Regions from separate parts of the Faecalimicrobium sp. JNUCC 81 genome, predicted to be linked through region 3. Evidence: riboswitches for the same ligand, from Rfam matches in the RefSeq annotation. Region 3 holds a riboswitch; each other region holds the start of a gene.
What was found. Region 3 has a riboswitch for cyclic di-GMP ahead of JNUCC81_RS19130 (hypothetical protein). Riboswitches for the same ligand answer to the same signal wherever they lie in the genome.

Region 1: linked by a shared signal. The riboswitch ahead of JNUCC81_RS02815 (LuxR C-terminal-related transcriptional regulator) and the one ahead of JNUCC81_RS19130 (hypothetical protein) in region 3 are both predicted to bind cyclic di-GMP.
Region 2: linked by a shared signal. The riboswitch ahead of JNUCC81_RS02980 (cell wall-binding repeat-containing protein) and the one ahead of JNUCC81_RS19130 (hypothetical protein) in region 3 are both predicted to bind cyclic di-GMP.

The regions. Positions count from the first base shown of each region.
Region 1 covers NZ_CM132203.1:546,742-554,983, forward strand. The annotation lists rRNA gene JNUCC81_RS02775 (23S ribosomal RNA) at 1-500, shown strand, start outside; gene JNUCC81_RS02780 (hypothetical protein) at 889-1,452, shown strand; gene JNUCC81_RS02785 (LPXTG cell wall anchor domain-containing protein) at 1,530-2,435, shown strand; gene JNUCC81_RS02790 (TasA family protein) at 2,428-3,039, shown strand; gene JNUCC81_RS02795 (hypothetical protein) at 3,039-3,845, shown strand; gene JNUCC81_RS02800 (signal peptidase I) at 3,929-4,414, shown strand; gene JNUCC81_RS02805 (class D sortase) at 4,432-5,022, shown strand; gene JNUCC81_RS02810 (response regulator transcription factor) at 5,105-5,731, shown strand; cyclic di-GMP riboswitch class II at 5,960-6,038, shown strand; gene JNUCC81_RS02815 (LuxR C-terminal-related transcriptional regulator) at 6,055-6,675, shown strand; gene srtB (class B sortase) at 6,706-7,398, opposite strand; RNA gene rnpB (RNase P RNA component class A) at 7,597-7,939, shown strand; gene galU (UTP--glucose-1-phosphate uridylyltransferase GalU) at 8,062-8,242, shown strand, end outside.
Region 2 covers NZ_CM132203.1:593,603-601,844, forward strand. The annotation lists gene JNUCC81_RS02965 (cell wall-binding repeat-containing protein) at 1-1,881, shown strand, start outside; gene JNUCC81_RS02970 (cell wall-binding repeat-containing protein) at 2,017-4,239, shown strand; gene JNUCC81_RS02975 (cell wall-binding repeat-containing protein) at 4,401-6,620, shown strand; cyclic di-GMP riboswitch class II at 7,012-7,095, shown strand; gene JNUCC81_RS02980 (cell wall-binding repeat-containing protein) at 7,166-8,242, shown strand, end outside.
Region 3 covers NZ_JBSJXY010000002.1:25,707-33,948, reverse strand. The annotation lists partial or broken gene tnpB (IS200/IS605 family element RNA-guided endonuclease TnpB) at 1-85, opposite strand, end outside; partial or broken gene tnpA (IS200/IS605 family transposase) at 93-487, opposite strand; gene JNUCC81_RS19155 (PadR family transcriptional regulator) at 1,457-1,774, shown strand; gene JNUCC81_RS19150 (hypothetical protein) at 1,787-2,605, shown strand; gene JNUCC81_RS19145 (glycosyltransferase) at 3,308-4,573, shown strand; gene JNUCC81_RS19140 (ankyrin repeat domain-containing protein) at 4,843-5,454, shown strand; gene JNUCC81_RS19135 (site-2 protease family protein) at 5,587-6,666, shown strand; cyclic di-GMP riboswitch class I at 6,825-6,915, shown strand; gene JNUCC81_RS19130 (hypothetical protein) at 6,928-7,431, shown strand; gene JNUCC81_RS19125 (hypothetical protein) at 7,479-7,673, shown strand; gene JNUCC81_RS19120 (AbrB/MazE/SpoVT family DNA-binding domain-containing protein) at 7,907-8,152, opposite strand.

The DNA.
Region 1 (8,242 bases), on a different replicon from region 3:
GGTGGTTCCGCATGGAAGGGCCATCGCTCAACGGATAAAAGCTACCCTGGGGATAACAGGCTTATCTCCCCCAAGAGTCCACATCGACGGGGAGGTTTGGCACCTCGATGTCGGCTCATCACATCCTGGGGCTGTAGTAGGTCCCAAGGGTTGGGCTGTTCGCCCATTAAAGTGGTACGCGAGCTGGGTTCAGAACGTCGTGAGACAGTTCGGTCCCTATCCGTCGCAGGCGTAGGAAATTTGAGGAGACCTGTCCTTAGTACGAGAGGACCGGGATGGACGTACCTCTGGTGTACCAGTTGTTCTGCCAAGGGCATGGCTGGGTAGCTATGTACGGAATGGATAAGCGCTGAAAGCATCTAAGCGCGAAGCCAACTTCAAGATAAGATTTCCCACCGTAAGGGTAAGACCCCAGGAAGACTACCTGGTTGATAGGTCGAAGGTGTAAGTGCAGTAATGTATTTAGCTTATCGATACTAATAGGTCGAGGACTTGACCAAAAAAATAAAAATCTAAAGATTTTTATATCGCCAACCGAATCGAAGATTCCGGTTGCTAAAATTAAAATGACTAATGTGATAAATGTTTGCAGTTTTCAGAGTATTAAGTTGAGACTATATAGTATATATAGTCTTTTTTCGTTTTGAGAGCTAAATTTTACTAAGTGATTATCTTAGTGAAATTTAGCTCTTTTTTGTTATGAGAATAATAAGTGGTAGTTAATATACTACTAAGGTGTAGTAGGGGATAAGATTTGAATTATACTTATTGTTTAGGCAAATTTAGGTAGTAAAAATAGATATATAGAGGAATATTTTTTTGATAGTATATCAATTATTATGTACTTGTGAGTTAAAAAAATAAGATACATATAGGGGGATTTATATTATGAAAAAAAATAAGAATATTGCTTACATGCTAGCAGCAACATTATTAGTAGGTGGAACTTTTATGGGAACTAAAGCATTTTTTACTGACAGTGCAACAGCAAGTAATGATTTAGTTATAACAATGGGAAATGTAGATTTATTAGTTGAGGAAGGTCCTTGGAAAAATGAAAATAAAAGCACTGAAGCTGGTCAAAGTAAAAATGCAGAAGGAAATATATTTAAAAATGTTAAGCCAAACGATAGTTTTATAAAAGAAGTGACTATAAAAAATAATGGAAGTTTGAAACAAGTTATAAAATTAAACAGAGGGGATGTTTCAAAAGAATATCCAAGTATTTTAAAAGTGGGAGAGACTATAACAAGTGAAATAGGCACGGATAAAACGTTAAATCCTGGCGAAGAGATAAAAGCTTGTATAAATGTGCAAGTTATGTCAAATGAAGATCATAAATTTAATGAAAAAGGTAGCGTAAATAATGAAAATAAACCAAGTTTTGATTTTAATAAATTAGTACCTACATTTGAAATAATTGCAGAGCAAGAGGGAACAAGAGAGAAATAGAAAGTAATTAAAAAGTATATTAGTAATTAAAAAGCATTCTTAAAAAATTAGGAATGCTTTTTTAGGAAGGAGATTAAATGAGAAATATAAAAAGAGCAATAAAGGCTATTTTTCTAAGCTCAATTATATCTATTACCTTAACGGTTCCAATTTTTGCCACATCAAATAATAATTTAACTATAAATATTGAGCGATATAATCCAGAAGGCGGATGGAGACCTGGACTAAGTAAAGACTTTGAAATAAGTTTGAATAATAATACAAATAAAAATATAAAAGTAGATAAAATATCTATATATAGAAAATCTCGTGAAAATAATAGCTTAGAAAAAGCATTAGATGAAATGGAAAAGCATACTAAAGTAAACTTTAAATATAAAGGAGAGTTAATATCAAAAAGTAATAGCAGTTTAAAAGACATAATAAGTAAGAATGGAATTGTGTTAGAGAAACAAATAAATTTAATTGGAAACAAAGAAGATACAATAATAATGGAAATATTGATGGAAAAAGAAATGGGAAATGTAGCGCAATTAGTATCAAGTGTGTATAGTTTTGATATTGGATATAAGATAATAGACAATGGTGGAAGTGGTGGAGGAGGAACTGTAACACCTCCAGAATCAGAAGACAAACCAGAAAATCCTGATAATCCAGGAGGATCAGAAGATACAGAAAAACCAGAAGATCCTGATAATCCAGGAGGATCGGAAGATGCAGACAAACCAGAAAATCCGAATAATCCAGGAGGATCAGAAGATACAAATAACCCGAATAAACCAGGGGGATCAGAAGATACAAACAAACCATTAAAGCCGAATAAACCTGGAAGTAATATAGGTGGATCTGCAAATAGATTACCTCAAACAGGAGGAGTTGTGAACTCATCAATATTAACAATATTAGGTCTTTCAGTAGCAGGAGTTGGTATAGCATTAGATAGGAAATCTTCTTCTAAAAAAGGAGGTAAGATTGATGGATAAAAAAACTAATAAAAAAGAAAGTATAAAGGCGACTATTAGTGCTTTGGCATTAGCATTAGCTATAGGTGGAATTGGTAGCTTAGGTAGTTATGCATATTTTACTGATAAGGCAGAGGTTAAAAATGATTTAATTGTTACTATGGGAAACCTAGATGTTAATTTAGAATATACAAGTAATTCTAAGCATAGTAGTCCATCTCAATGTCCAGATGAAAATCCTCAAGGAAAAATTGATTTGCTAACTAAAAACTTTAAAATAGAAAATCGAGGCAGCTTAAAACAAAATTTAATTATAAAGATAAATGAATTTACAAAATTATCAGGTAGTGGGGAGTTAAGTAATATAACAAATAAATTAAATTATACGTTAACAATGAAAAATAATAATAGTATATTAGGGATATATACAGGAAATCTTATAGATATCGAAAATGGGAAAAATATACAGGAATTGAATCCAAACGAGATGATTAATTGTGAATTAAAAGTATATATACCTAGTGGAATGAGTGATACAGATAAGAAGGCAATACAAAATACTACATTTAACTTTGATATCAGTGTAGATGCTAAACAAATAGATGCCCAAGGAGGTAATAATTAATGAAGTATAAAAATAAATTTATTGCTGCAGGTATTGGGATAGCTATAGCATCAACAGGGACATATTTTTCGTATTCATTGTTCGTAGATTCAGGTAAGTTGAGTGATAATACAATATCAATAGGCGAATTGGTTAAATCATATAATCATAAGACTGAAGCCAGAATAGAAGAAGATAGGACACAGTTAGAAATAGATTTACCAAATCATCTAAGAGGATATAAATACTATGAAGTAAAAGCTACAACAAAAACTGGTGAATTTTCAGGGAACTCTCAAGAGGAGCTAGATGATAAGAAAGAAATAGATATAGACTATTCAGGAAAAAAAATAGATATAAATAAGGTAAATTCATGTGACTATATCATTGTTGAAATAAAATATAAAAATAACAAAAAAGATAATTGGACATCAGAAACATATAAAATAACATTTGATAAAAAGAGTAGTACAAAATTAAATTCATACTGGACTAAACAAGGAAGTACTTTAACTATTGAGTCAGATGAGATTGAAGAAGGTGAAGTAATACCACCAGAATCTGGAGAAGAAGTAAATCCTAGTTTACCAGGTGGAAATATAAAACCAATAGCACCGCCAAGTGATGAAGCAGGTCCTTCAGATGAAGAAGATAAACCTTCAACAGAAGAAAAGCCATCAGAACCAGAAACTAATAAGCCTTCAACGGAAGAAGGTACACAAAAACCAGGGAAAGAACCACCAAAAGAAGAAAAACCAGAAGTAGTAGAACCGCCAAAGCCAGAACTTCAACCGGATACACCAACACCAATGCCACTAGACGAGTAATTCAATTAAAATAGACGTACATATTAAAAAGTGATAGCTATATAAGGTATCACTTTTTAATATGTTCACTGAAAGGAAGTATTATGGAGAAAATTGAAAAAAAAATAAAACCATCAAATATCCTATACTACACAGTAGTAGCACTATTCATAATAATAGTAGCAATATCAGTATCATCAAAATCACAAACGGCATTTAACATAATAGGATACAGAGCCTACACAGTACTATCAGGAAGTATGGAACCAACATACTACCCAGGAGATTTAGTAATAGTAAAAAATAAAACCAGAGCCAAATTAGAAGAAAAAGATGTAATAACTTTTATAGATGATAATGAAATAGTAACGCACAGAATAATAGAAAAAACAACTGAAGGATACAAAACAAAAGGTGATAACAACGATGTAGAAGATGCAAAAATACTTAAAGACAAAGACGTAATAGGAGAAGTATCTTTTAAAATTCCAAAAGTAGGATATGTAGTTCAATTCTTAGCAAAACCAGAAATAGTAGCAATAGAATTAATACTACTTGGAGTATTTGTACTACTTTATAACAGAGATTAATATTAAAGGAGTTAAATATGAAAAAAATTATAGCAAGATTGCTTATAGTAATAGGACTATGTATAGTAGGTGGAAGTTTATATACTAACTACAAAGTTGAAAAAGCTAATAATGATATAGTTGAAGCTTATGAAAATCTAATAGAAAACAGTATAAATGGAGATAAAAGTATAAAAAAAGATAAAAATAAAAAATCATATAGTGATAAGTTACCAGAAAATATTATAGGAGTATTGAAAATACCTAAGATAGATTTAAAAGTAGTAGTTCAAGAAGGCACTGATATGGAGACCTTAAAATATGCAGTAGGTCATTTTAAAGAAACATCAATGCCTGGAGAAGCTGGAAACTTTGCAGTAGCAGGACATAGAGCATATACATACAATAAATTTTTTAGTAACTTAGATAAAATACAAACAGGAGATAGTATAGAAATATTAAATAATGATGGGCTACACACATACGAAGTAACTTCATCAGAAGTAGTAGAGCCTGATCAAGTAGAAGTACTAAAATCTGATTTAGATGAAAAGTCTATAACCTTAATAACATGTACTCCAAAGTTTGTAGGAAGCCACAGATTAGTGATAAAAGGTAAATTAATTTAAATTATATCTATTAGGGATAATACACTATAGTCTAATTTCTTAAAAAAGTATAGTGTTTATTAATAGCTAGAAAGGTGGAAAAATGAATACATTAATAATATCAAAGTCATTTATGGTGAAAGACTCTGTATCAAAATTATTTATAGAAAATTTTAACCCAAAATATGTAGATCAAATATCAGATTTAAGTAATATTTCTGATGCAGAGTTAAGTGAATATAATTTTATTTTTATAAATATAGATGAGAATAATATAAATGATTTAAAAAGAATTAATTTATTAAGAGAAAGGGAAGAATCATTAAGAATACTAGCAATAGATTTTCATAAAAAAGAGAGTTTGTTTATAGAATCAGTTAAATTAGGAATTGGCGGATATATTTCTAATATAGAAGATAAAGAAGAATTTATTTATATTGTAAGAAAAATTATAGCTGGTAAAAAGTTTTATGAGGGCGACCTTATGCATAAGGCACTTACACATAAATTTAATAAATCTAATAGTCTATTAACTAATAGAGAAGAAGAAGTAATAAAAGAAGTTGCTAAAGGATTTAATAATTATAAAATATCAGAAACTTTATCTATAACAGAATATACAGTAAAAAAGCATATAAGTAGCATACTTCAAAAACTAGGTTTAAAGAATAGACAAGAAATAATATTATATATGCAAAATAATAATAAAAAAATAGAGAACTATATTTAAAATATAGTTCTCTATTTTTTTAAAAATTATAAAGTAATATAAATAATATACTCTAAAATTATTTTTGATTAAAATTTTAATTGAAAAATAAAATATATTTTACTATAATCAAAATATAAATATATTTTATAGTTTGGTGGTTTATATTATAAAGATAAAGTCAGGTACGTAAATGGATATCTAAAAAACTATATAATTAAAGTAGAAATATTGTAGAATATAGTTGTTGAAAATTTAAGCAGCTAAGAAGTATATTCTGTATTTGGGCGCTTGGGGTATATGGAGCGAGTAGCGCAACCGGCTTTTCTAGAGGGGGAAGTGATGTGAGGATATTGCTAATATCAGAATCATTTATAGTTAGAGAAGCAGTAGGAGCTTTATTTACAAAGAATTTGAAAGTGACAAGTATAGGAATTATAAGTGATTTGTATAGTATGAAAAAAGAAGATCTAGAGGAGATAAATTTTATATTTCTAGACATGAAAGAAAATTTACCGCAAAAGATTATGTTTTTAAATACTGTAAAAGGAAAATATGGAAATATTAAAGTTATCACTTTAGATTTAAATAAGGATATTAAGATATTCAAAAGAGTTGTTGATATGGGGATTGAAGGATATATAGTAGATATAGATGATAAAGAAGAATTTATATATACGATGAGTCGAGTCTTTAAAGGAAAAAAAGTATATGAAGCAGATGCACTGCAAGCTGTAGTTCAGAGGGATAAATCAAATGATTTAAGTGTATTGACACCAAGAGAAAGAGACGTATTATACAATATATCGAAAGGTTATAATAATAAAGAAATTGCAAAGATATTATATATAAGCGATTATACAGTAAAAAAACATGTTAGTAGTATACTAAGTAAATTAAATTTAAAAAACAGGCAAGAAGCTATAATATATGTTAATGAAAATAAGTTTGAAATTATATCTTAAAATAGTACACCTATATAGGCGTACTATTTTTTAATTATTTAAATTAATTACATCAACAAGTTTACCATGTACTACTGTACGTGTATTATTAGTTTCATAGCTACAAGTAGATAATGTAATTATTTTATCTTTTACACCTACACTTATATTTGATTTATTAATTGATTTATTAGTAATTTGATTTAAATATTTTTCATATTCTTTATTATTATTAAAGCTAGGAATTATATAGTTATAGCTAGGATCTACATAGTATGCAGAAAATACTTCATATACGTATTCTTTATCATTAGTTATTACTCTTATTTTATTGTTTTTATTAAAGAAGCTTTCATTTTTAAAATCTTCTAATTGACTAAACATAGTTTTATTTTTCATATTATGACCATAGATTATAGTATTTTCATCATTTTCAGATTTATTTCTATAATCCATAAATATACTACCTGAGCCTAGTTTATTTTTATATATATCTTTGTTTAAGTAGAAATTATTATCAGTTCCTTGAAGAACAGGATAATCAATGTTAGTATTTTCTACTGTAAGCCAGAATTTAAAATCAGGATTTATATTAGATAAATCTTCTTTCTTTAATTTTCTAACTTTTTTATAAGTTACATCAGCTTCTTTGTAGTCTTTCATTTTTATATATACGTTATACCCGCAATATGCCAAAATAGATAATAATAATAAGTTAGTTATTAATATGATAAACCTTTTCATGTATAATCTCCTTTAGAAAGTATAATTATATTTTACCTTAAAAGTTAAATAATTTAAACGAAGTTTGTAATAATTAATAACATTATTTACGTAAAAACTTAATATTTACTTAAAATCCATATTATAGATAATAAGATTAAATTTAACTTTTGACATGAATAAATATTTATGATAATATTATAAAAGTCAATTGAATATTAAGTAAGCCAGATAATCGCGGGCAGTAATTTTACTGCGTGAGGAAAGTCGGAGCTCCATAGAGCAGGGTGCTAGGTAACGCCTAGTGGGAGTGATCCTAAGGAAAGTGCAACAGAAAATAACCGCCACATTTGTGGTAAGGATGAAAAGGTGAGGTAAGAGCTCACCGTCGATTAGGTGACTAGTCGAGCCGTGTAAACCCCACCTGGAGCAAGACCAAGATAGGGCTAAAAGGATGTTGCTCGCATCCTCCGGTTGGTAGGTCGCTTGAGTTTATTGGTGACAATAAGCCTAGAAAGATGATTATCTAATACAGAACTCCGCTTATAGACTTGCTTATTTTAATTGATATAAACGCTAGAATAGTCTAGTGTTTTTTTATGTTAAAAATTGGAAAATAATATTAAATTTATAGATTAAATGAGATGTCGATAAATATACAAAATTTGAAGAAAAAGTATAAATATGGTATATTTAAGTATAAATATAAGTATGAAATTCGGAGGAATAATAATGACAGTTAAAAAAGCTATAATACCAGCGGCTGGGCTAGGAACAAGATTTTTACCTGCAACAAAGTCTCAACCAAAGGAAATGCTTCCAATAGTAGATAAGCCAACATTACAATATATAATAGAAGAGGCTA
Region 2 (8,242 bases), on a different replicon from region 3:
TATAAGATAACTGCAAATTTAAAGTACTCAGGAGACAAAGTTGATGTATGGGTACACGATAATAGTATTACAGAAAAAGAAGCAACAAGTATAGGTGAGGAGTTTGAAAATAATATTTATAATACTATTAGAAATAATTTTGGTAATGAAAGTGATGTAGATAAAAATTCAAAAGTAAGTATACTTTGTTACGATATAATAGATAATTTTGAGACTACTAACGCTTATACACAAGGATACTTTAGCCCAAAAGACCTATATAATGTAGAAAACTCTAATAACGGAGAAATGTTTTATATAGATACATATCCATCTATGGGCACAGGTGGTGTAAAAGATATTTCTGAGGTATACCCAGTTTTAGCACATGAGTTTCAACATATGGTAAATTATAATGAAAATGTGTTAAAAGAAGGCGGAAAAGATATGGATGTTTGGATGAATGAAGGTTTATCATTAGCAGCGGAACAAATATATCTAAAAGAACCGAGATTAAATAGAATAAACTATTATAATAGATCAAGATCAATAGCTAAGGGTCATTCGTTATTATATTGGGATTATAGTGGAGATACACTAGCTAACTATTCATTATCATATTTATTTATGGAGTACTTAAAAATACAAGCAGGTCAAGGTAACTCTATATATAAAGAAATAATAGATAATCCAGAGAATAACTACAAAGCAATAGAATCTGTTATAAAAAAATACATAGACCCAAATATGACTTTTGGAAAATTTATGACAAATTTTAGAGTAGCACTAGTACTAAATGAAAGTACAGGTAAATATGGATTTAAAGGGGAAGATGGATTTGATCAAATAATACCTCGTATATATGCTGGAAGTGGAGCGGACTTAAGAGGAGGAGGTTCTATCGTACTAGATGCTTCTGAAGGTAAAAACTTAGAAGTAGCTAATTTTAGAGGTAGTGGCTTATCTTATGTGGATACTGGTAATATGAGAGAAATTCAACTTAAAAGAATAATAGGAAATAATAGATACGATACAGCAGCAAAAATTAGCCAAGAAACTTTTAAAGATAGAGCAGACTCAGTAGTTTTAGTAAATGGAAGTAGTTACTCTGATGGACTTTCATCAGGCCCATTAGCATCATTAACTAATTCTTCTACCTTACTAACTCGTGAAGATAGACTACCAAATGAAACAAAAAATGAATTATTAAGATTAAAACCATCTAAGGTTTATATAATAGGTGGAGAAAATGCTATAAAAGATAGTGTAATAAATGAAATATCCAATACTACAAAAATATCTAAATCCAATATAGTAAGAATAGCTGGAAGTAATAGAGAAGACACTTCAATTCAAATAGCTAGATATATGCAAAATATAGGAAGTGTAAATCAATTATATTTAGTTAATGGATATAACGGTGAAGCCGATGCAATGAGTATATTATCAAAGGCAAGTAAAGATAAACAACCTATAATAATAACTAATGGTAATAAGTTAAAAGATGAGAATTTAAAATGGATAAACAATGCAGGAACTAAAGATATTTATACAATAGGTGGAAACTTAGTTATGTCACCAAGTTTTATAAGTAATGTTGGAAAAGTAGTTGGTACAAATCTAGAAGCAAATAGAATATATGGTGCAAATAGACAAGAGACCAATGCAAAAATATTTAATAAGTTCTATAAAAATGTAGATACAGTAATAGTAACTAGATCAGATGAACTTATAGATGCACTATCAGTAGGTGTTTTAGCAGGTATGAAAAATGCACCTATAGTTATAGGAACAAATAGATTAACGGAATCTCAAATAAAATCTATTAAAGAAAGTAGTTATAAAAATATAATAGAAGTAGGTGGAAATATAAATCCAAGTGTAATTTCATCTATAAGATAATTTTAAAATAGAATCTTAGAGTCTATAACTTAAAATGTTAACCTAAAACATGTGTCACATATTGTCTAGTAATCATAGGATAAATGAGAACTAAAAATGACTAGTTCGTTAATGTGCATAAATGGAGGGGTTAAATTGAAGAAAATAGCTATATCCATAATGTTAGTTATGGCTCTAAGTACTTCTATGATATATGCTAATACAAATAACCAAAATAGATATATCATAATAAATAACGAATCAACAGATTCAAGAAATTATCAAAGTACTGGTCCGGTAAATGAAATCAATTATTCAAAAGATGAATATGGTGGCTTAGGTGGTATGCATCCTATAGATAAAGTTATACCATTTGACAATACCAATGCACCTCTTGTCACTCCTGAGAAGATATTAGAATCTAAAGCGTCTAATAACATGTCTATAGTAGGGGATATTAAAGAATTTAATGTAACCAATTTTAAAAATAATAATGAATATAAAATAAGTGCGAATTTAGAATACTCTGGATATAAAGTTAATGTATGGGTATATAAAGATAGTATTACCAAAGGTGAAGCGACAAGTATTGGTAAAGAATTTGAAAATAATATTTATAACCTTGTCAGAAATAACTTTGGAAATGAAAGTGATGTAGATGGTGATTCAAAGATAAACATACTTTGTTATGATATAATAGATAACTTTGAAGCAACTGGTGCATATACTCAAGGATATTTTAGTCCAAAGGATTTGTATAATGTAAAAAACTCTAATAAATGTGAAATGTTTTATATAGATACTTATCCATCTATGGGTATGGGAAGCAAAAAAGATGTTTCTGAGGTATATTCAGTTTTAGCTCATGAATTTCAACATATGGTTAATTATAACGAGAATGTATTAAAAGAAAATGGACAAGACATGGATGTTTGGATGAATGAAGGTTTATCATTAGCAGCAGAACAGATATACCTAAAAGAACCAATATTAAATAGAATAGATTATTATAACACATCAAAAGCAATAGTTAATGGTCACTCATTATTATACTGGGATTATAATGGTGACACACTAGCTAACTATTCATTATCATACTTATTTATGGAATATTTAAGAATACAGGCAGATCACGGAAATTCTATATATAAAGAAATAATAGAAAATCCTCAAAATAATTACAAAGCAATAGAATCAGTTATACAAAAATATATTGACCCAAATATTCAATTTGGAAAATTTATGACAAACTTTAGAGTGGCTTTAGCAATTAATGAATCAACTGGTAAATATGGATTTAAAGGCGAAAATGGATTTAATCAAATAATACCTCGTATATATTATGGAAGCGGAGTAAATTTAAGAGGTGGAGGATCTATAGTATTAGATGCTTCTAAAGGTAAAAACGTAGAAGTAGATAATTTCATAGGCAATAATTTAGCTTATGTTGATACTGATAATATGTCAGATATTCAACTTAAAAAGATAATAGGAAATAATAGATATGATACAGCAGCAAAAATTAGTCAAGAAACATTTAAAGATAGAGCAAATTCAGTAGTTTTAGTAAATGGAAGTAGCTACTCTGACGGTCTTTCATCAGGGCCATTAGCATCATTAACTAATTCTTCTACCTTACTAACTCGTGAAGATAGATTACTGAATGAAACAAAAAATGAGCTGTTAAGATTAAAGCCATCTAAAGTTTATATAATAGGTGGAGAAAATGCTATAAAAGATAGCGTAATAAATGAAATATCTAATATTACTAAAATATCTAAATCAAATATAGTAAGAATAGCAGGAAATAATAGAGAAGATACTTCAATTCAAGTAGCTAGATATATGCAAAATATTAGTGATGTAAATACTCTATATTTAGTTAATGGATATAAAGGTGAAGCCGATGCCATGAGTATATTATCAAAGGCAAGTAAAGATAGACAACCTATAATAATAACTAATGGTAATAAGTTAAAAGATGAAAATTTAAAATGGATAAAAAATATAGGAGCTAAAGATATCTATATAATAGGTGGAGATTTAGTTATGTCTCCAAGTTTTATAAATAATGTTGGAAAAGTAGTAGGTACAAATTTAAAACAAAATAGAATATACGGTGCAAATAGACAAGAAACTAATGCTAAGGTATTTAATAAATTCTATAAAAATGTAGATACAGTAATAATAACTAAATCAGATGAGCTTATAGATGCATTATCAGTTGGGGTTTTAGCAGGTATTAAAAATGCGCCTATAGTTATAGGAACAAATAGATTAACTGAATCTCAAATTAAGGCTATTAAAGAAAGTGGCTATAAAAATGTAATAGAAGTGGGTGGAAATATAAACCCAAAGGTAATATCATCTATAAGATAATTTAAAATATAGAGATATATAAAACAAACATAGAATTCTAGAAGTCATAATATTAAAATATTCCTTTTATGGTAGATTCCTAAAATGTCGAGCAATCATAATATACACTAGAACCTAAAATAAATGGCTAGACTAAAAGTGGCCAAAATGGAGGAATTGAAGTGAAAAAAATCGTCATATCTATAATATTAATTATGGCTCTAGGTTCTTCTATGATTTATGCTAGTACAAGCAGTGAAGATAGATACATTATAATAAATAACGAATCAACGAATATAGAAAAACTGCAAAATACAGGGACAATAAATGAAAATGACTATGCAGGTGAAGAAGATGGAGACCTAGACGGAATGCACCCTATAGACACTGTGATACCATTTTATGAATCCAATACATCTCTTATTACTCCTGATAAAATACCATTAAATAAATCTAAATCTATGTTTATGGTAGAAGATACTAAAGAATTTAATGTAACCAATTTTAGAAATGGAAGTGAATATAAAATAACTGCAAACTTAGAGTATGCAGGATATAAAGTCAATGTATGGGTATATAAAGATAGCATTACTAGAGACGAAGCAATAAGTATAGGTAAAGAGTTTGAAAATAATATTTATAACACTATAAGAAATAACTTTGGATACGAAAGCGATGTAGATAATGACTCAAAGATAAATATACTTTGTTACGATATAGTAGATAACTTTGCAGAAACTAATGTATATACACAAGGATATTTTAGTCCCAAAGATTTATATGATGTAGAAAATTCTAATCATTGTGAAATGTTTTATATTGATACTTATCCAGCTATGGGTACAGGTAATAAAAAAGACCTTTCAAAAATATATCCAGTTTTAGCTCATGAATTTCAACATATGGTAAATTATAATGAAAATGTATTAAAAAGAAATAAACAAGATATGGAAACTTGGCTAGATGAAGGTTTATCATTGGCAGCGGAACAAGTTTATCTAAAAAAGCCAAGAGAAAATAGAATAAATTATTATAACAAATCAAAATCAATAGCCAATGGTCACTCATTATTATACTGGGATTATAATGGAGATACAGTATCAAATTATGCATTATCCTATTTATTCATGGAATATCTAAGAATACAAGTAGGACAAGGAGATTATATATATAAAGAAATATTAAATAGCCCACAAAGTAATTATAAATCGGTAGAATCAATTATTCAAAAATATATTGATCCCAATATGACATTTGGAGAGTTTATGACAAACTTTAGAGTAGCTTTAGTGTTGAATGAACCAAGTGGAAAATATGGATTTAAAAATGAAGATGGATTTAATGATATAGTACCAAGAATATATGCTGGTAAAGGAACAGATTTAAGAGGTGGAGGTTGTGTAGTACTACATCCTTCAATCGATAAAGATATAAAAATACCTGAAAATAAAGGCCAAGATATAGCTTATGTTGATACTAGTAATATTGGAAATATACCAGTTAAAAAAATAATAGGAACTAATCGATATGATACAGCGGCAAAAATTAGCCAAGAAGCATTTCAAAATAAAACAGATTCAGTAGTTTTAGTCAATGGAAGTAGCTATTCTGATGGACTTTCATCAGGACCATTATCGTCAGTAACCAATTCTTCAACTTTACTAACTCGTAAAGATAAATTACCAAATGAGACAAAAAATGAACTAAAAAGATTAAAACCATCTAAAATTTATATAATAGGTGGACCTAATGCTATACAAGAAAGTGTGGTAAATGAAATATCAAATACTACAAATATATCTAAAGAAAATATAGTAAGAATAGCTGGAGATAATAGAGAAGAAACTTCACTACAAATAGCTAAGTATATACAAAATATAAGTGATATAAAGAGTTTATATTTAGTTAATGGATATAAAGGTGAAGCCGATGCTATGAGTATATTATCGAAAGCTTGTAAAGATAAACAACCTATAGTTATAACTAATGGAAATAAGTTAAATGAAGAGATTACTAAATGGATAATTAATTTTGGAAAAAAAGATATCTATATAATAGGTGGAGAGCAAGTTATGACGATAAATATTATAAGTAGTTTAGAAAACATAGCTGGAAATAGTTTAGAAAGTAATAGGATATATGGAGCAAATAGACAAGAAACTAATGCAAAAGTAGTTGAAAAATTCCATAAAAATATAGATACTATAATAATAACTAAATCAGATGAGCTTATAGATGCATTATCAGTAGGGAATTTAGCTGGTATGAAAAATGCACCTATAGTAATAGGAACTAATAAATTGACTGCATCTCAGGTTAAAGCTATTAAACAAAGTGGATATAAAAACATAATAGAAGTAGGTGGAAATATAAACTCAAATGTAATATCATCTATAAGATGATTTAAAAATATAATGTGAAATTTATTAACTCAAGCAAATAGGTATTCCATTTGCTTGAGTTATTTTTGACTTAAAATTATTATAGAATAAAAATAAAAAATAAGTTAAAACGTAAATTTTATAAAATTAATTAAATAAAAATAGTAAAATTAGAAAGCTAACTAAAAAAGTAAATAAAAGACGACAAAATTAGAAGTTTTTTCGAATTTAAACTTTGTTACAGTGATGAAAATTTAATTGAGAATTTATCATTGTAATAATAAATAAAAACCTATATAGATATGTCGTAAAAAATAGAATAAATTAGATTGAAAAGGAAAATGTTAAAATATAAAATCATAATATAATAAAATAAATTTAAAGTGAAATAAAGATGTTTTATATTATAAAAATAAAATTTAGGAACTGAGAAGTATAATCTGTATGTGGTCACTTGGGTTATATGGAGTTAGTAGTGAAATAGACTAATTTAAATAAAAAATATAGATATCTATATTTTTTATTTAAGCTGGTATCTTTTTATATAAAACTAAGGGGGAAATATAATGAAATTACCAAAGAAAATAGCATCACTTCTTACTGTGACATTAGTAGCAGGAAGTGGATTAGGAAACTTAACAACTGTGGATGCAGCACAAGGTGCAGCTAGCGAAACTTTAGTAGGAAAAGGTAGATGGGAAACAGCAATAGAAATAAGTAAAAAGGGGTGGTCTAGCGCTAAAGAAGCAGTAATTGTAAATGATAGTGCATTAGCAGATGCATTAACTGCAACACCTTTTGCAGAAGCCAAAGATGCTCCAATGCTTTTAACTCAAAATAATAAATTAGATGAAAGAATAAAAGCTGAGTTAAAGAGATTAGGTGTACAAAAAGTTTATTTAATAGGTGGAACAAATGTATTAAAAAAATCAGTAGAAGATGCTCTAAAAGCTGAAAAATTATCAGTAGATAGAATTTGGGGAAATACTAGATATGAAACCTCTCTAGAAATAGCAAAGAGATTAGATAGTACAAAAGATGTATCTGAAATAGCTGTAGTAAATGGAGATAAAGGTTTAGTAGATGCAATAAGTGTTGCGCCAGTTGCAGCTGATAAAGATATGCCAGTAATACTTTCTCACCCAAGTAAAGGAACACAAGTATCTGATGAATTTATAAAAGGAGAAGATATAAAAACTTCTTATATAATAGGGGGAACAAGTGCGGTATCAAATGAAATAGGTAATAAATTTCCAAACGCTAAAAGATTAGATGGCGCAAATAGAAATGAAACTAATGCAAAAGTTATAGAAACATTCTATACAGAAAAAGAATTAAAGAATGCTTATGTAGCTAAAGATGGTATGGCTAAAGAATCAGAATTAATAGATGGATTAGCTGTAGGTGTACTTGCTGCTAAGAATGATTCACCAGTTGTACTAGTTAGAAACGGATTAAATCAAAAACAAAAAGATGTAACTAATACTAAATCTTTTAAGACTATAACTCAAGTTGGAGGAGGAAGTAATAAAGCTGGATTTGATCAATTAAGATCTATGCAAGAGGTTACTACATACAATGTAAAAACTGTAGTACAGTTAAATGAGTCTTTGGCTAAAGCTGATGCGAATGATGTTATAGAT
Region 3 (8,242 bases):
TAAGTCTGCTACATCCAAAAGTTTTAGCAAAATATACTTTTTGTTCACTATTTGGATATAATCTATATTTATATGCTCTTAGCATATTAACCCTACTTTCCTTGATTTTCTATGTATTGTTTTACAACATCCAATGGAGCTACACCAGTTGTTACTAGACAATAACTCTTGCTCCAAAAGTATTCTTGACATAAGGATTTGCGAATATTTGGAAACTCATTTTTTATTCTTCTGCTTGATGCTGATCTATAAGCATTTAGCAGTTTAGATATCTCTGTATTTGGATTTGCTTTGAATAACAAGTGCACATGGTCAATATCATGATTCCATTCTAGCAGCTCCACTCCATAATTCGGTGTAATATCTACAAATATATCTTTTAGTCTATTTGATACAGAATCATTTATTACTTTTCTTCTATATTTTATACACATAACTAAATGATAGTGTAACAAAATACTGAATGATTATTACTATCTAATTTCATTGTAATTACTTCCTTTTAGTTTTTACTACTAATTCAATAATACAATACATTTTTTGAAAATCAAGCAAAATAAATAACCTATCGGTTAGGCTTACATCCTCCACCTCCTACGGTGAGGAAGAGGAATTTCGCCATTATAGGTTAAATTATCAGATGTACATATATCTAGTATCTCATTTTTAGCATAAAGCAATGTTTTTTCTATTAATTCAGTATTTAGTTTCATATTTTTATATCCTTTCTAAAAAAACTTGTAAATAAAAAAAGCAGATAAAGACTTCTCTTTACCTGCTTTTTTTGCTATATATTTTTGTTTAATTTTTTATGTATTGTGATATAATATAGATATATAAAAGGAACTTCAATTTATTAGTCGTAGAGTGAAGTTTCCAAACTAATTAAATAAATTAAAAAGTTTAACGTTTCTTGAACTTGATTTTTATATCAAGCTCAAAGCCACTCTTTCACACAGAGTGGCTTTTTAATTTGTCATATATGTAATTGGTAACTAGACCAAGATATATAGTGCTAATAGCACCAATAATTGTGACAATTATCTTTTGTTCCATACTTCTCACCTCCTTCCTTTTAAGAAGTTGGTAAGAGTTTTAGTATGGAAACACCACCCTATAAATTGAAGTTTCTATACATCTATTATACCATAAATTGGTTGAATTTACTAAGGGTTTACAGTTCTCTTAGTTTCTTTATCATAGCAAGTATATAAATGTAAATCATATACTGAAATAGCATCAGAAAAGCCTAGACCAATATGAGCCTTAATTAATTATTTAGTTTAAAATTTTACTTTATAAATATAAAGCCCTTAAAATTCAAATAAATTTATTTTTTAAGAATAATTATTTCCACTATATTGCTTTACAAGTTAATGATATGATGCTAATATATAACTATATTGTAAAGCAATATAGTTATATAAAAAGGTGAGTGATTATTTTGAAAAATACAATATCCTCTCAGATGTTAAAAGGTATACTTGAAGGATGTATCCTAAAAATTATAGGACAAAAAGAAGTATATGGATATGAAATGAATTTAAAATTAAAAGAATATGGAATTTCAACAGTATCAGATGGGACAATATATCCTTTACTATTAAAACTTCAAAAGCAAGAACTAATAATCGGCGAGATGAGAAGTTCAGATGAAGGACCTATGAGAAAATACTATAAGCTTACTGATAAAGGCAAATTACAACTAGAGATATTTGAGAAGCAATGGGAAATACTATCAAGTAGTGTAAATAATATTTTAAATATTAAATAAAGGGGGTATAATATGCGAAAGGTTAAAGAACTTATAGAGTTAAATAATACATATAGAGAGAGATTAAATGAGGATAATAAAGTATTTTACGATGATATATTAGTTTATATTAGATCAAAGAGTTTATTTAAAGACGAAAAACAGCTAGAAGAATCCTTGCTTGAAATTTTAACAGATATTATAGAAGCACAAAACCAAGAAATTAAAGCCAAAGATTATTTTGGAAAAGATCCAAAGGGAGTCAGTGATGAAATATTAAAAAATATAAATAAAAGCTCTTTTAAAGAGAAACTTAATTTATTTTTTAGTTCTATGGGAGTATATACTTTAGTTACATTGCTGCCAAAACTAATAGACCCTAATGAAGGTTTAGATTTAGGTAAATTTTTTGTAGGTTTAGTAATTACATTTTTATTTATATGCGTTATTTTGAATATTATAGGGAATACAATATACTCAAATAAAGAAAAAAAGTTGACGCGAACTATATTCGCTTTATTTTTTTTATATATAATTTTAATTGTATCGATGAGTCAATTTTTACCTGCTACCTTTGAAATTAAACTAGCAGGCTCTATTGGTATAATTATAATTTTAGCATTTGGATTCATAGGAATAATATATAGCTTAAAAGAAAAATTATTTCATTCATTTTTACCTGTCATTGTAGTATCTTGTACTTTAGGAATATTAAGTAGATTAGAATTTATAAATTTTTCAATTAGTGAAGAACCTGGTAAAACTATATCTCTAGTAGCTATGATAATATCTTTGATACTATTTTATTTAATATCTTATTTACAATCTAGAGATAAGAAAAGTTTAAAATAACTAGTTTTAAAATTTTACTTTAAGGATTATGTATTTAAAATAAAATTAAAGCCCTTAGAATCCATTTATATGGATTCTAAGGGCTTTTTTACTAGTTATCTTTAAATAATTTTTTAGAGCATTATTATATCTCAATCTTATTGAATAAATTTGTACCTTTTTTGTTAATTACAATTTTCTCTACAAAAATAAATTTATATATCCATCCTTATCTTTTACTCTTTCCGGACGATCAAATGCATATCTTTTTAGATTTTTAGTTTTATTTAATCGACTTCAACAATCTATAAATGAAAGACCTATTAATATATTTAGCATTTATTTCTCTCCCTTTTATAATAGTATTAGCACTATTATATCAATTTTTAAAAATCTAGATTTTATAACAAATCTTAAAATTTTACTTTAAGTACTAGTTATATATTTAGTTTTAAAAAATATAATATATACTTCTTTAATTTGATACTATTAAGATGCACAGTTTAAAATGTACATCTACACTAAACAAAAAAGAGATCTTGTATTCCTAAGTTTTTTACAAATCTCTTTTTTGTTTACTAAAATTTAGATATAAAAAAGGCTTCTAATTAAGCCTTTTTCTACTTATACCTTAAGCTGAAATTTTAATGTTAGTTGAAAAAATAGATTATTAGAATATAAACTCTGATATAATTTATAAAAAATTTAACCTAGGAGGGTAAAATGGATCAAAATATTTTTAATACTATAAATTTAACAGTTATTACATTACTTACAGTCTTATATATTTATCAATATTACTATATTTTAATAGTTTTATTAAAATATAAAACTACTAAAATTAATGTGAATAATGTAATGCATAAGTTTGCAGTAATTGTTTCTGCAAGAAATGAATCAGATGTTATTGAAGAATTCATACATACAGTCCATTTACAAGATTACCCAGATAGATTAATAGATGTATACGTTGTAGCAGATAATTGTACTGATGATACAGCAAAGGTAGCAAGAAAAACTGGAGCATATGTTTATGAAAGATTTAATAGTGATAATATTGGTAAAGGATATGCTTTAGATTTTTTATTTAAAATACTTAGAAATAAAAAAATAAAATATGATGGATATTTTATTTTTGACGCTGATAATTTGTTGTCTGGAAATTATATATCCGAAATGAATAAGGTTTTTAACGATGGATATAAAATAATTACAAGCTATAGAAATTCTAAAAATTATGATAGTAATTGGATTTCAGCTGGTTACTCATTATGGTTCCTTAGAGAATCTAAATATTTAAATTATGCGAGAATGTTATTAAATAATAGTTGTGCAGTTTCAGGTACTGGATTTTTAATTTCATCAGAAATAATAGATAAAAATAGTGGTTGGAAATATCATCTTCTTACTGAGGATATAGAGTTTACAATAGATAGTATAATAAATGGAGAAAAAATAGGATATTGTAATTCAGCTTGCTTTTATGATGAGCAACCAACATCATTTAAAGATTCATGGAATCAAAGAATGAGATGGTCTAAAGGTTTTTATCAAGTATTTTTTAAATATGGATATGATTTATTTAGGTCTATATTTAAAAATTTAAATTTTTCTTGTTATGATATGTTTATGACTATTTCTCCAATGATGCTTGTATCAGTCGTGACCATTTTATTTAATATTATAATGTATTTTTATTCGTTGATTTTTAATGATTTTCAAACTAGTAAATTAGCGATTAATTATGTATTTTCATATTTCTTTTATACATATTGTTCCTTATATATATTAGGTGTTTTAACAACTGTAACAGAATGGAGTAAAATACAATGTAAGGGTTATAAAAAGATTTTATATACATTTACATTTCCATTTTTCATGTTTACATATATACCTATATCTCTTTGTGCAGTATTTAAAAAAGTTGAATGGAAACAAATTAAACATACTATTAATAAATCAATTGAAGATATAGAAATATCTTCTTAAAGCAAAAACAATGGAAATAAAGGAAAGTACATAAAAATACAAGTAAAGATGAATATTAATATCCTAAATTAAATAAATAAAATTTCATGAAAAACTAAAAAACAAAAAAGAGTGAATATAAATGAATGTAGTAATTACAATATGTTCACTTATATATATATAACTATTCCTAAAATCTGAATTTAAGGGGGAGTTATATAAGTAGATAGTTAAAGTTAACTTTTGCTATAATTTTTATTAAATTTATCTTATGAAGGAGAATGTAATATATGGATGAAAAAGAGTTATTTAATTTACAAAGATATATTTATAAACCTCAAAAAGGTCAGAGTACAGAAGATGTAATTAAACATATAAAAAAAATAAATGATAAGCATAATTTGATAGCTGAAGAATGGAATAAATTATTATACCCAGTATGTGCATGCAACAATATAGAATTGCTTGAATGGATTTCAAATAATGGTGCAGATATTAGGCAAGAATGTGTGAAATTGATGAAACATACAATCAATTCCAAAGAAGAACGTTTTGAATATATATTAAAAAGAATAAATACGCTTGAATTTTTAATTAAGTTTTTAAATGAAGATTATAAAAATGCTATTGGAAATACTTTAATTAATGCTTGTTGGTATAATAATTTAGGGGTAGTGAAATATTTGATTGAAAAAGGTGCTGATTTAGAATTTAAATCCGATAATGGATTAACAGCTTTGGAATGTGCACAAAAATATGGGGAGAGATTTTCAGATTACACTTTATATGAATATTTAGAGAAGTATATAAACACAGATGTTCTTGAAAATATTGAAAAATATTATCAAGGATCAAATATATTTTATAACGATATATATAAACCAATAAAAAAACATGGCTAATTAAAGCCATATTTTTTTATTAATATTAAACTAGTTCGTAAAGTTAAATTTAAGTAATAGTTATATTTATGGACTACAATATTTAATATTTGATATTATAAATCAAACAAAAGTTAAAGAGAGGGGATTAAGATGATGATATTTATAGCACCTATAATTGGAGGGATGATAATGGGTATTTCAGGAGGGATATACGGATTAAAAATTGTACCAATATTTATAGTTCAATTATTAATATATGTAATTATTCATGAGCTAGCACATGGATTAGTAGCGCAGAAAAATGGACTTACATTTTCTGTTTTATATTTAGGCCCTATAGTATTTACATTAGATAATTTAAAAATAAAGAAAATAAAAATAAATAAATTACAACAATTCTATTTGGGTAGAGCTCAGATAGATAATAATGAGATTATAGATAATAATGATTTTGAAAATCATATAAATATATGGAAAAAAGCTTTAATGGCAGGACCTATGAGTGATTTAATATTATCGATTGTTTTTATTGTAATATCAATAATATCAAAGAATTATATTTTTCTTTTCACAACAGTATCAATAATGTTTATTATTAGTATACCTAGTTATCTAATGGGAGATGGAAAACATGTAAAGTTACTAAAAAAAGATATTTTATTTTGTGAGTTAGTTATGTATACATATAGCATTATAGGAAATACAGAAGTATCAAATAAAACTAGAAAATACTTAGTATCAAGATTATTTAAAAGTTTAGAAACATGCACTCCAAATAAAGAAAACATTATAAATATTTCGGCTATTTTAGGTATTTTATATCAAGTTTATTTTATAGGTGAAATAAATAGCTTACCTAGAAATAGTAATGAAATAATAGATAAAGTAATTGAATATAAAAAAATTATATTAAAAGAAAAAATAGAGCAAGCATATTTTAAGTCACTGATATCAAGTTGTATAATACATAATGTTATATATTTAGGAAAGATTGATGAATCTTTAAATTTGTATAATCAAATAAAAGATTTAAAATTTAACTTACCTGGTGAAAAATTAGATTTATTCAGAGTAGAACATATATTAAAAATTGAAAATAGAAAAAAAGAATTAGAAAGTGATAATTATATGAATCCTTTATTTATTGGGTGTAAAGGCGTTTATGAAATGGAAACTAAAATAAATAAAAAAATAATTGAGTTTATAGATGTGAATAAGGCTTTTAATTAAGTCTTATTCATATCTATACTTTAAACTTAAATTTAACACATAGTTAATCTTATAAGGAGAAATATCTCATATAAACTCGCTTATATACAGAATAGCATAAAAATTCTGACAATAAAAGACTGTTTTAGGAAAATGTTTACATATATAATTAAGTTAATCAAATGAAAAGCCAAACCTTGAGAAATTGAGGGACGGAAAACTAAAAATAAAGGGGCTAAGGATAAATATCTAGGCTAGCCAGTTACCAAAGGGGGATATTTTATGAAACATAAAAACATAAAAAGCATATTAGGAATAACTATGGTCACAGCTACATTAATAAGCTCTATAGGTGTAAAATCATATGCAATGGAAAAAACTCCTGTATCAGAACAACTAACAATAGAACAAAGTACAGGTGAAGAAGATAGAGCTGTAGGTTTTTATAAACAAAGAATATTACAAAGTACACAAAGAAAAAATGGAGTATATACAGGATATGCAACTCCAACATGGGTTAAAGCAAGTAGCTATGTGGCTGGAAACACATATTCAACATCAGCTGGATATACTTATTCAGGTGTTAGCACTAGTGTAGGATTTACTAAAACTATCTCAGCAAATATTCCAGCAAATTCATCAAAATATAGTAGGTTAAGAGGTAAAGCAGATATAACATTTAAAAAGTATAAGGTTCTTCATTACCAAGGAGGGTCTGTATATAAAACTACATATGAAGTAGATAAAATCTACCATAATACATATTTAGATGTTGTTTATAAATAAATTACAAAGGTAGTAACATGAATAAAATTTACATTAGAGGTAATAATATGAAAAAAAATTATATTGAAGAGTCAATATTAATAAGCGTATTTACTATAATAAGTATGTATGTGTATCAACAGTATAGGTTGACATATCTAATAAATGAACCACCGTTTAGTATGGAATTATTAATATTTCCAGTGATGCTAGTAGTAGCATTTATATTAATAGTTTCAAATAAGAAATCTAATGATAATTAAGAAAAGACTATGATATCAACATCGTAGAATAAGATTAATGAAGAAAATAAGGCTTAGTTTAAGCCTTATTTTCTTCATTAATCTTATTCTAACCATAGCTTTGATTTTTCAGCATTAATAAAATGATTTTTAAACCTCATTAGCTAAATCAATAGAATTAACTTCTATGCTATCAATTATAGCTCCTATTTCAATTAACCTTTTTCTTCTTTTATTTGTATTACTTGTATTTTTTATTTTATATCACTTATATTTTCTATACATTCTTTACAAATAAGAAAATCATTATATTCTTTCAATTCTTTTGATTCATAACAAAATAAACATCTCTTTTTACTTTTTGTTATAATAACAGCATTATCAACTACGCTTATATTTAACGATTGATTTTCTTTAAAATTCAATTTAGTTCTTATTTCTTTTGGAATTATTATTCGCCCTAATCTATCTAATTTACGCTCAATACCTTTATCTTTCATTAATACCTCCTATTTTTTATTTACTGTTTTATATGTTTATATAATGCCATAGATAGTGTATCTTGTATCTTTAAATCAAAACTATCATGT